Regions from separate parts of the Mesobacillus sp. LC4 genome, predicted to be linked through region 1. Evidence: predicted binding sites of a transcription regulator. Region 1 holds the regulator's gene; each other region holds the start of a gene.
The links. The regulator Rex, encoded in region 1, represses fermentation and respiration genes when NADH is low (regulators of the CRP and FNR family bind a similar motif). The targets are predictions, from matches to a motif close to TTGTGAAATATTTCACAA.
Positions count from the first base shown of each region.

Region 1 (3,123 bases):
GCCCAGTTCATTGAATCCATACTCCAGACAAGCCTTAGCCCCTTCCGTTGCATACCCATTTCCCCATGACTCTTTCTTGAGCCTCCAGCCAATTTCGATACACGGCGTAAAATCCGCTTCGAAAGTTGCCCTGTGAAATCCTATAAAACCTATATATTCTTTCGTCTCCTTGACTTCAACAGCATACAGCCCATAGCCGCAATCCTCCAACTCGGAGATAATGTTTTGATAAAATTGGTGCGTTTCTTCTTCTGATAAAGTATTGGCAAAATACTTCATGACCTCCTGGTCCGCATTCATATTTGCAAAGTGCTCCAGATCTTCTGCTGACCAGTCACGTAGCTTCAGCCTTGGCGTTTCCAAATAGATCATGTTTCCTCCGACCCTTTTCATAAAATTATTCACCTTATCCCGCAAGTGCTCTCCAAAATGATTAAAACCTGGTTCCACCGTTTTTTCTCCTGACCCTACAATTTGAACTTTCCAATCATTTATTAGTAGAATAAAGACAGTGTCTATCCAAACCAAAGCTGTCCTCGTATTTTATTTTACAGGTCGGCTTATTATTACGTAAAATTTCAGGACATACATTATCTGCATTGATAAGGAGTTTTTCTATTGAAAAAGGAATACTGGTACATCATTATCGCCTATATCGTCATGCAGCTTTCAAGCCTGATTGGCATCCCGATTGTCGCCTTCACCGGTGCTGCGATGGGAAAGAGCCTGGAGGAAATGGAGACCCTCTCGATTCCATACTGGCTTGTGATCAGCTTTTCACTGACACTAGTCATCGTGCTTTTGCTTTTAAGGAAAGAACGCAGATCTCATGCGGACTTACGTGATGCGTCCTCTCCAGCAAGCTCAGCCGCCTGGGCTTTCGCAGGTGTATTCCTCGCACTGTTCGCGCAATCAATCGCCGCCAATATCGAGAATATGCTTGGCATCGAAATGGGCTCTGAGAATACACAGGAAATCATTAAGCTGATTGAAATGTTCCCGGTTGTCATTTTGGTCAGTTCGATCATCGGCCCTATATTAGAGGAAATCGTCTTCCGTAAGATCATTTTCGGCAGCCTGCATAAGAAAATGAATTTCTTTTTCGCTGGATTGATCAGCTCTGTTATTTTTGCGCTTGCACATATGGAACCAGAGCATGTGATCTTGTACTCTGCAATGGGGTTCACTTTTGCTTTCCTTTATGTAAAAACAAAGCGGATCATCGTGCCAATCATCGCCCATGTTACAATGAATACAATGGTTGTCCTGCTTCAATCCGTATTTAGGGAAGACATTGAGAGAATGATAAAAGAAGCAGAGAAAATTCAAGGTTTTATTGGGGGATTCTAAGTTATGAAACAATCGCCTTTATTTTCAGGCATTGTCTACATCTTGTTAGGCAGCTTATTCACCTATTTCGCCATCCAGAATGTAAACGATTCAGGATGGGGATTCTTCAGCTACTTACTAGTGGCTCTTGCCACGTTCGACTTTGGTTCTGGCATCAGGATGATCCTTTTTCATTTCAAATTGAAGAATATACAGAAAAAGTAGCTCCTTCCTCTGAAGGAGCTACTTTTTATTCTGCCGATTCTGTTGGTTCGGTATCTGTCGGGTAATGCTTTAAGAAATAGATCAATGATTGCAATTCAACTGCCAAATCAATATGATGGATCCTGATCGATGAAGGCACATTCAGCCTCGCCGGCGTGAAGTTCAGGATTCCCTTGATATTTGCCTGCACCAATCGGTCTGTTATCGGCTGTGCGACAGCAGACGGGACTGTCAGAATTGCCACCTGGATGCCTTCCTCTACGACAACTTTGTCGAGATCATCCATATGGTACACTGCTACGTCACCAATCTTCGTGCCCACTTTACCTGGATCTACGTCAAAGGCAATCTCGATTTTCGTATTATTGTTCTTTGAAAAATTGTAGTTCAGAAACGCTGTTCCCAGATTACCGACTCCGATCAAGGCAACCTTCGTCAATTCATCCTGATCCAGTGTCTTTCGGAAAAAGGTCAGCAGGTAATTGACATTGTAGCCGTACCCCTTTTTACCCAAAGCTCCAAAGTAGGAAAAATCCCTGCGGATTGTCGCTGAATCCACTTTTACCGCTTCACTTAATTCCGCTGATGATACTCTTTGCTTACCTGAAGAATGCAAGTTCAATAAGAACCGGTAATACAGCGGCAAACGTTTTGCGGTTGCCTGCGGAATCTTCATAGCATCATTCGTCATTCTCCATCCTCCACCCTGTCCGTATTTCTATCTCAACTTTTCTTCTCTCTTGAAATCGCCGTTCTTACCACCGGTTTTTTCGACCAGATAGGTCTTTCCGATTACCATGCCCTTATCAACGGCCTTGCACATATCATAAACAGTCAGCGCACATGCTGAAGCTGCTGTTAACGCTTCCATTTCCACACCTGTATTCCCTTTTGTTTTTACAGCTGCGGCGATATTTAAAACATAGTCATTTCCATTTTGCTCCCAATCGAATGAAAGGTCAATCCCTGTCAGTGGAATCGGGTGGCACATCGGGATGATTTCAGACGTTTTTTTCGCCGCCATGATGCCTGCTACCTGCGCGACAGCCAGTACATCCCCTTTTTTCATTTTATTTTCAGTGATTCTCACATATATATCTTCATTCACGGTTATGCTTGAATGGGCGACTGCCGTACGGACCGTCTCCGGTTTTTCACTGACATCGACCATCTTTGCTCTGCCCTCTTCGTTAAAATGAGTAAATTCTGCCATATGTAAGCTCCTTTCTATCAAATGATACACTATTTTGTCAAACTTGTGTGTGAACTTTGTTTCAGTGTTCACAATACATAGTGAAATTTCAATACCATATAACCTATAGCAGTTCGCACATATTGCCGTGCCTATATTAATGGGTTACACTATCTCTAAGGCAATAGAGGTGAAAACAATGATTTTATTACAGGTTAATCAGCTATCAAAATATTTTGCTGCTGATCTTATTTTATCGAATATAAAGTTTGAAATACAGACCAACGACCGTGTTGCGCTTGTTGGAAGAAACGGAGCAGGAAAATCAACCCTGCTGAAGATCATTGCCGGGTATGAATCCCATGATGGCGGTGAAA
Region 1 is NZ_JBGCUB010000014.1:5,434-8,556, reverse strand. It holds gene AB5I83_RS22585 (GNAT family N-acetyltransferase) at 1-372, opposite strand, end outside; gene AB5I83_RS22580 (CPBP family intramembrane glutamic endopeptidase) at 619-1,350, shown strand; gene AB5I83_RS22575 (YdiK family protein) at 1,354-1,554, shown strand; gene AB5I83_RS22570 (redox-sensing transcriptional repressor Rex) at 1,580-2,245, opposite strand; gene moaC (cyclic pyranopterin monophosphate synthase MoaC) at 2,273-2,767, opposite strand; gene AB5I83_RS22560 (ABC-F family ATP-binding cassette domain-containing protein) at 2,946-3,123, shown strand, end outside.

Region 2 (3,123 bases), on a different contig from region 1:
AGCATACCGAATGCCGGGAGCACGACGATATAAACTTCTGGATGTCCCCATAGCCAGAACAAGTTCGCCCAGAGCATATCCATGCCGCCTCCGGAAATCGTGAAGAAGTGTGTACCGAAAGTGCGGTCAAAAGTCATCAAGGCAAGCGCTACTGTAAAAATAGGGAAGCTGGCTACGATGATGATGGATGTAATGAAAGATGTCCATGTGAACATCGGCATCTTCATCAGGGTCATGCCTTTAGTTCTCATTTTCAACACTGTGACAACGAAGTTAATACCCGTCATCAAAGTACCGGCACCCGCAATTTGCAGGGCCACTGCGTAAAAGTTATTTCCTATTCCCGGACTGAATTCTTTCCCGGCAAGAGGGAAGTAGGAAGTCCAACCGGCATCAGGAGATCCACCGATGATAAATGATATATTGAACAACGCCGCACCGCTGACAGTAAGCCAGAAGCTAAGGGCGTTCAGCTGCGGAAAAGCAACGTCACGAGCACCGATCTGGAGAGGAATCACAAAGTTCATGAGACCGATCAAGAGCGGCATCGCAACAAACAGAATCATGATGACACCGTGAGTGGTGAATACCTCGTTATAGTGCTGTGCATTCAGGAATTCATTTTCCGGTACGGCAGTCTGGCCTTTCATCATCAAGCCATCAATACCGCCACGGAAAAACATCACGACGCCAAGCAGGATATACATAATCCCAATCTTCTTGTGGTCAACAGTTGTAAACCATTCAGACCAAAGATAATTCCATTTTTTAAAATAGGTGAGGCCGGCTAATGCACCAACTAATGTCAGGGCAATCCCGATTTGTGATGCGAAAATTAATGGATCACCTGTTACGAAAAATTCATCCCACTTAATGCCCACTGTGGTCACCCCCGTGTGAATCTTCAGTTTCGGATTCTTTATGTTTCATATCTTCATTGTTTCCATGATTTGAATGCTCATTGTTTCCATCTTTATTCTTGTAATTATCCTTATCCTCAAAGATCTTTCCAGGCCAGCCATGTCCTCTATCATACATTTCTGGATTTGTGTAGTTCTTTGAATGCGGATCAGAGTGATCAACCCACTCAAGGTGAGTATTTGAGAATGTCTTCCGTCCAAGGTGGGAAGGCTCAAGCATTTTTTCATACTCTTGCAATGTCATTTTTGGAGCAGTTTCTTTTACATCTTTGATCCATTGATCCCAATCTTCTTGTGTCTGGGAAAGTACCTCGAACTCCATGCCCGCATATCCCTGGCCGTTGAAGTTCGTGTTCTTTCCGACATAGGAACCAGGATTATCTGCCACTAGATATAGCTGTGTTTCAGCTTTTGCCATCGTGTACTTTTGGCCCGCTAAAGCAGGGATCCAGAAGCTTTGCATCGTACCTGCAGAAGTCAGCCTGAAATCAATCGGGCGGTCTTCAGGAATATTCACATAGTTCACAGTTTCGATTCCTTGTTCCGGATAGCTGAATATCCATTTCCAATCTGCGGATGTAACGTTAATGACAAGAGGTTCTTTATTCTCATATCCTTTAGGAATTTCATCTATAGCGTAAATCGTTTTAACCGTAGGGATCGTCAAAGCTACGATAATCAAAATCGGAATCACTGTCCAAATTATTTCGAGCACAGTGCTGCCGTGTTCTTCAGGTGGTTCGTAATCCATATTGTCTTTCTTTTCACGATACTTCCAGACGATGAATCCGAATAGCCCGAAAACAACCACTGTAACAAGTAGCATCAAAGCAATCGAAAAGTTGATTAACTCCAGAATTTGCCTTGCAATTGGTCCCTCAGGATTGAATACCACCATATTGTTTTCACAGCCGCTAAGCAACAGCACAGCTATGATCGAGGTGAGGGAGACCAAAAAAAGTTTTGATTTCTTCATCACTGCAGCTCCTTTCAAATATCGAACTTGTTCATTCTATCACAAACTTATGTTCATTCGTTCACAAAGTTTTTGAAAATGATGCAAAAATGAACGGTAAGTTGTGGTAATGAGTGTGATAAATATCACACTAATTTATTTGTAATCATTCTAACATGGAAATTGTTACGGTTTTGAAGACAAATGTGAACAAATTATGAAAACAAAAATTGTCATCTTGGTGAATTAAAAATAAAACCCATTGACGAAAAAGCAGGGCACTCAAATTGAGGCCCTGCTTCAAAGACTATGATACTTTATTTCTCTCTATATATGTCTCCAATGCTGGATGGAATTCCTTTTCATAATGGCCTGTGGTGCAAGCTTTAATGATGATCGTCTTGCTTGAAGGATGCTCTTTAACTTCCAGCGTTTTTTTACAACGCGGACATTTTTCAGCAAAAAGATTCATGTTTTTATCCCTCCAATAATTCCTATGTGTTTAGTATGGATTATATTCAAGTTTATTTCAATGGTTAATCAGACCAATTGTGATACCATTGAAGATATTGAAAACATCGGAAGGAGTTATGCGAATGCAACAAGCTGTTTCGCTTTTACATAAAAACAAGGTGATGAGGGGGATGGCGCATTTCCCCTTATTGGCTCAGAAAAAGGCTCCTGCTGTTATTCTTCTGCATGGCTTTACTGGCAGCAAGCTCGAGCCGCACCGTTTCTTTTTAAAGATTTCCAGGGCACTTGAAGAACTTGGGATTGCCAGCTTCCGATTCGATTTTTTAGGAAGCGGGGAAAGCGATGGAAATTTTGAAGATATGACTGTTTTGAATGAGTTAACAGAGGCAGAAACGATTCTCCAGTATGTTCAATCACATCCCGAAATTGATAAGGAAAAAGTGATTGTTCTTGGATTTAGCATGGGAGGATTGGTTGCCAGTCTTCTTGCCGGAGATCACCCAGAGGAAATTGAGAAACTTATTTTACTGGCTCCAGCTGGCAATATGGCAGAGAAAGTGAAAGTTATGGAGGAAAATTCTGCGTATATAAAAGAAGAGAACGCATTCGACATAGGCGGGGATTTAATAGGAAAGGATTTTATTGCTGAGCTAAATACCTTTGATGTATGGGAAAGGGCTAAATCATTTGAACGGGATGTTTTGATCATCCATGGAACAAGGGATGAAGCTGTTTCAATTGAGGAATCCAAGAATTATCAGAAGAAATGCTACC
Region 2 is NZ_JBGCUB010000001.1:1,153,169-1,156,291, reverse strand. It holds gene qoxB (cytochrome aa3 quinol oxidase subunit I) at 1-881, opposite strand, end outside; gene qoxA (cytochrome aa3 quinol oxidase subunit II) at 871-1,896, opposite strand; gene AB5I83_RS05910 (hypothetical protein) at 2,183-2,347, opposite strand; gene AB5I83_RS05905 (alpha/beta hydrolase family protein) at 2,472-3,123, shown strand, end outside.
Region 2: the regulator Rex is predicted to act here: its motif matches at 2,010-2,027, upstream of qoxA (cytochrome aa3 quinol oxidase subunit II).

Region 3 (3,123 bases), on a different contig from region 1:
GAGGACCTTATCAAATATTCCGGTTAAATGGGGATATTCTTCTGAAACAGGTTTTTCATCCCTTGTCGTGTGGATTGAATGGATTTTCATAAATGGATGATTTGCAAGGATACGAATCAACTCTCCGCCACCATACCCTGTAGTACCGATGATCGCTGCCTTCACTTGAAACCTCCTTTTCAACTTTATGTATAAATAACCATAAAAATTTATAATTATAAATAAATTTCTTTTTATTATAAGAACAAAAGAATCAAAACGCAATAGATTTATTAACAATTATGTGAACAATTCACAATTTTATTGCTGGCTTTGTATGATTTACAATATAATTATATTAATATCAGATACGGAAGGGAGTATAAAAACTCCTCTTAATAAGGTGGAATTCATATGTTGACTGCAACAACGTTGTCACCAAACTTGAATAAGCTTTTTGAAAAGGTTCACAGAATCAAGAGTATTGACAAAGGGCGCTTCCTTTTTGAAGAAGGCAATATCGCAGAAGAGTTATACATTATCCAAAGCGGTAAATTTCAGATCAGCAAAATGGTTCCAGATGGCCGCGAGTTGACTATCAGGATGTGTTCAGCTGGAGAATTAGTTGGCGAGTTGGCTTTGTTCAGCTCGGCATCTCAGCATATACTGAATGCCCGTGCCTCCGAAAGCGGGACAGTGGCAGTGATTCCAAAGGAAAAGTTAGAGATAGAAATTGAAAAGGATAGCGGGCTCGCACTGGAACTCGTAAAGTGGCTATCCCTGCAGCATCGCAAATCGCAAACAAGGTTCAGGGATCTTGTTCTTCATGGGAAGAAAGGTGCTTTATACTCAACGTTAATCCGGATGGTGAACAGCTACGGAGTCAAAACTGAAGATGGCTTGAAAATCGATGTATCGCTGACGAATCAGGAACTAGCAAACTTCTGTGGTACATCACGCGAAGTCGTGAACAGATTATTGAGCGAACTGAGGAAAAGTAACATCATTTCCATTGATAAAGGATTCATAACCGTCCATTCCCTCAATGTGCTCAAGAGAGAGATAGATTGTGAGAACTGTCCGGTTGAAATATGTAATATAGAATAGCAAAAGCCGCCAGAAATTACTGGCGGCTTTTCTTATGATCTTTTTTACAAAATCGCAAAAAGCATGATGATAAAGAACAGGACGGCGTTGACGATTTCGTATATCCCTACCTTCATGACAGAAAGCGGTTTTCCATAAAATACTACAGCTCTGATTAAGCTTGGCACTGCGGCCACAGCGACTATGAACTCACCGGCTGCAAGCCATAGAACAGGAACCAAAAGATGATATGTCCAGGAAATCCATTTGAATTGGCTGTTCTTCTTTTCGCGAATCATTGTTTTTACGTAGAATGTACTTCCGGTGAAAAATAGAATGCTGGATGCAAAGACCAGTAGTGAATTTTCATTGATTTCCCCGTTTGGCAGATAGCTGCTGGCCAGTCCGGCAATAGAAAAGACAACAATAGCACTTAAGTCATTCAGGAGGGCACGGTCTTTATTTTTTGCAGAGAAGTACGCATTGATCACGAAAAACGGGATCATCGCAAGACCAAAGCTGACAATGCTTGGCGTTGTGAACAATGGAACCATCAGGAACGCAAGCGCTGGTGTTATATAAATAAGCGCCCATTTACGATAGAATGGAATTTTCTTTTTCTTGAACATTAACAGAAGCGGATATGTTCCTAAATATAGTAAAAGCCATCCGATAAAAAACGGGACATGCTGCCATATTATTTCGCTTGCTGCTGCTCCCAGCCAAAAAGGGATGATCAGCATCGCCCAGGCACCATGCTGTTTTGGCATAAATAACTTCATGGATGAACACTCCCTTATGTTTCTTACCTTAAATATAGAGCAGATGAAGGGATGAATAAGTGAAACACATCACATTTTCTCCTGTAAAAACCCAACCGACACCGAAATGTCAAAAACCCATTCAAGTAAAACATATCTCTTATAATAAAGCTCGAAGCGCCATTCAGGGATTTTACTTAAACAGGGGTATCATGACCCCCTCAAGTGTAGTACACTTGAGGGAATCGTGAATGAAGGGGTGATCACTTGAAAAACGAAATGAATCAATTATTTAAAGATCAACGGAGCGTACATGTTCTGTATTCCTATAACGAAACGGAGAAATACATTGAACAGGCTATTGATTTTATAGAAGATGGTATTTTAGCGGGAGATTATGTTATTTTCATAGAAAATGAACCTCTTTTCCGCTCCATTCACAAGAAGCTTAAATCGCGATTAACGGAAGATCAAATGAAATTTGTTCATAACGTAAACAACTTCGACTTTTATTACTCCAGTGGCAGTTATCATCCTCCAGCAATCCTCGAATACTTTAATAAAATGGTTCAACCGTACATAGAAAATGCCATCCCCTTCCGATCCTGGGCGCATGTGGAGTGGGCTACTATGAAAGATCCACTTCATATAATTGAAGATTTTGAAAGAATAGTAGACGAAGCTGTAAATTCACTGTCTTTTCCACTGATTTGTGCATACGAAGGAGCGAAAATGCCTGACCATCTTATAAAAATTCTAATGGAAACACATCCTTATGTCTTAAGAGATGATAAGTTCAGTATTTCCGCTGAATACCAGGCGACAGCTGATTTAATATAAGACAAAAACGCTTAGGTACCCCTAAGCGTTTTTTTTGTCGCCTTTATATCAAACCTGGATAATTTGCCAAGCTCTATACAATTGGTTCCTCAAACTAAAACAGCCTTCTACATTCAGCCTCTTCTTTCAAATTGAAGCTTTAAAAAGATCTTTTTTAAATATAAGTGCGGTTTTAGTAAATAATAAATTTCCTTGGTGAATGCCAAACTCAATAGAAATAGGAATACAACAATAAAATGCACCTTCGAGAGAATGGAGACATCCATGACCAGACTCATGTCCGGCTGCAGTTGCGCTAGGCTGATGAGCCATCTTAACAGCAATACTGGTTCGTAAGCTATGCTGCTCGAAAGCACAATGGCAATGCCGGTTGCTGTGCTGGCAGCCATAAGTATTTTGACGATGCCCAGCAGAAGCCTTCCTGCTTTCGAACGTGTTCCTTCTTCTCTTGATGCAT
Region 3 is NZ_JBGCUB010000004.1:214,947-218,069, reverse strand. It holds gene argC (N-acetyl-gamma-glutamyl-phosphate reductase) at 1-165, opposite strand, end outside; gene AB5I83_RS14405 (Crp/Fnr family transcriptional regulator) at 394-1,086, shown strand; gene AB5I83_RS14400 (YwiC-like family protein) at 1,131-1,847, opposite strand; gene AB5I83_RS14395 (MEDS domain-containing protein) at 2,094-2,666, shown strand; gene AB5I83_RS14390 (respiratory nitrate reductase subunit gamma) at 2,780-3,123, opposite strand, start outside.
Region 3: the regulator Rex is predicted to act here: its motif matches at 1,905-1,922, upstream of AB5I83_RS14400 (YwiC-like family protein).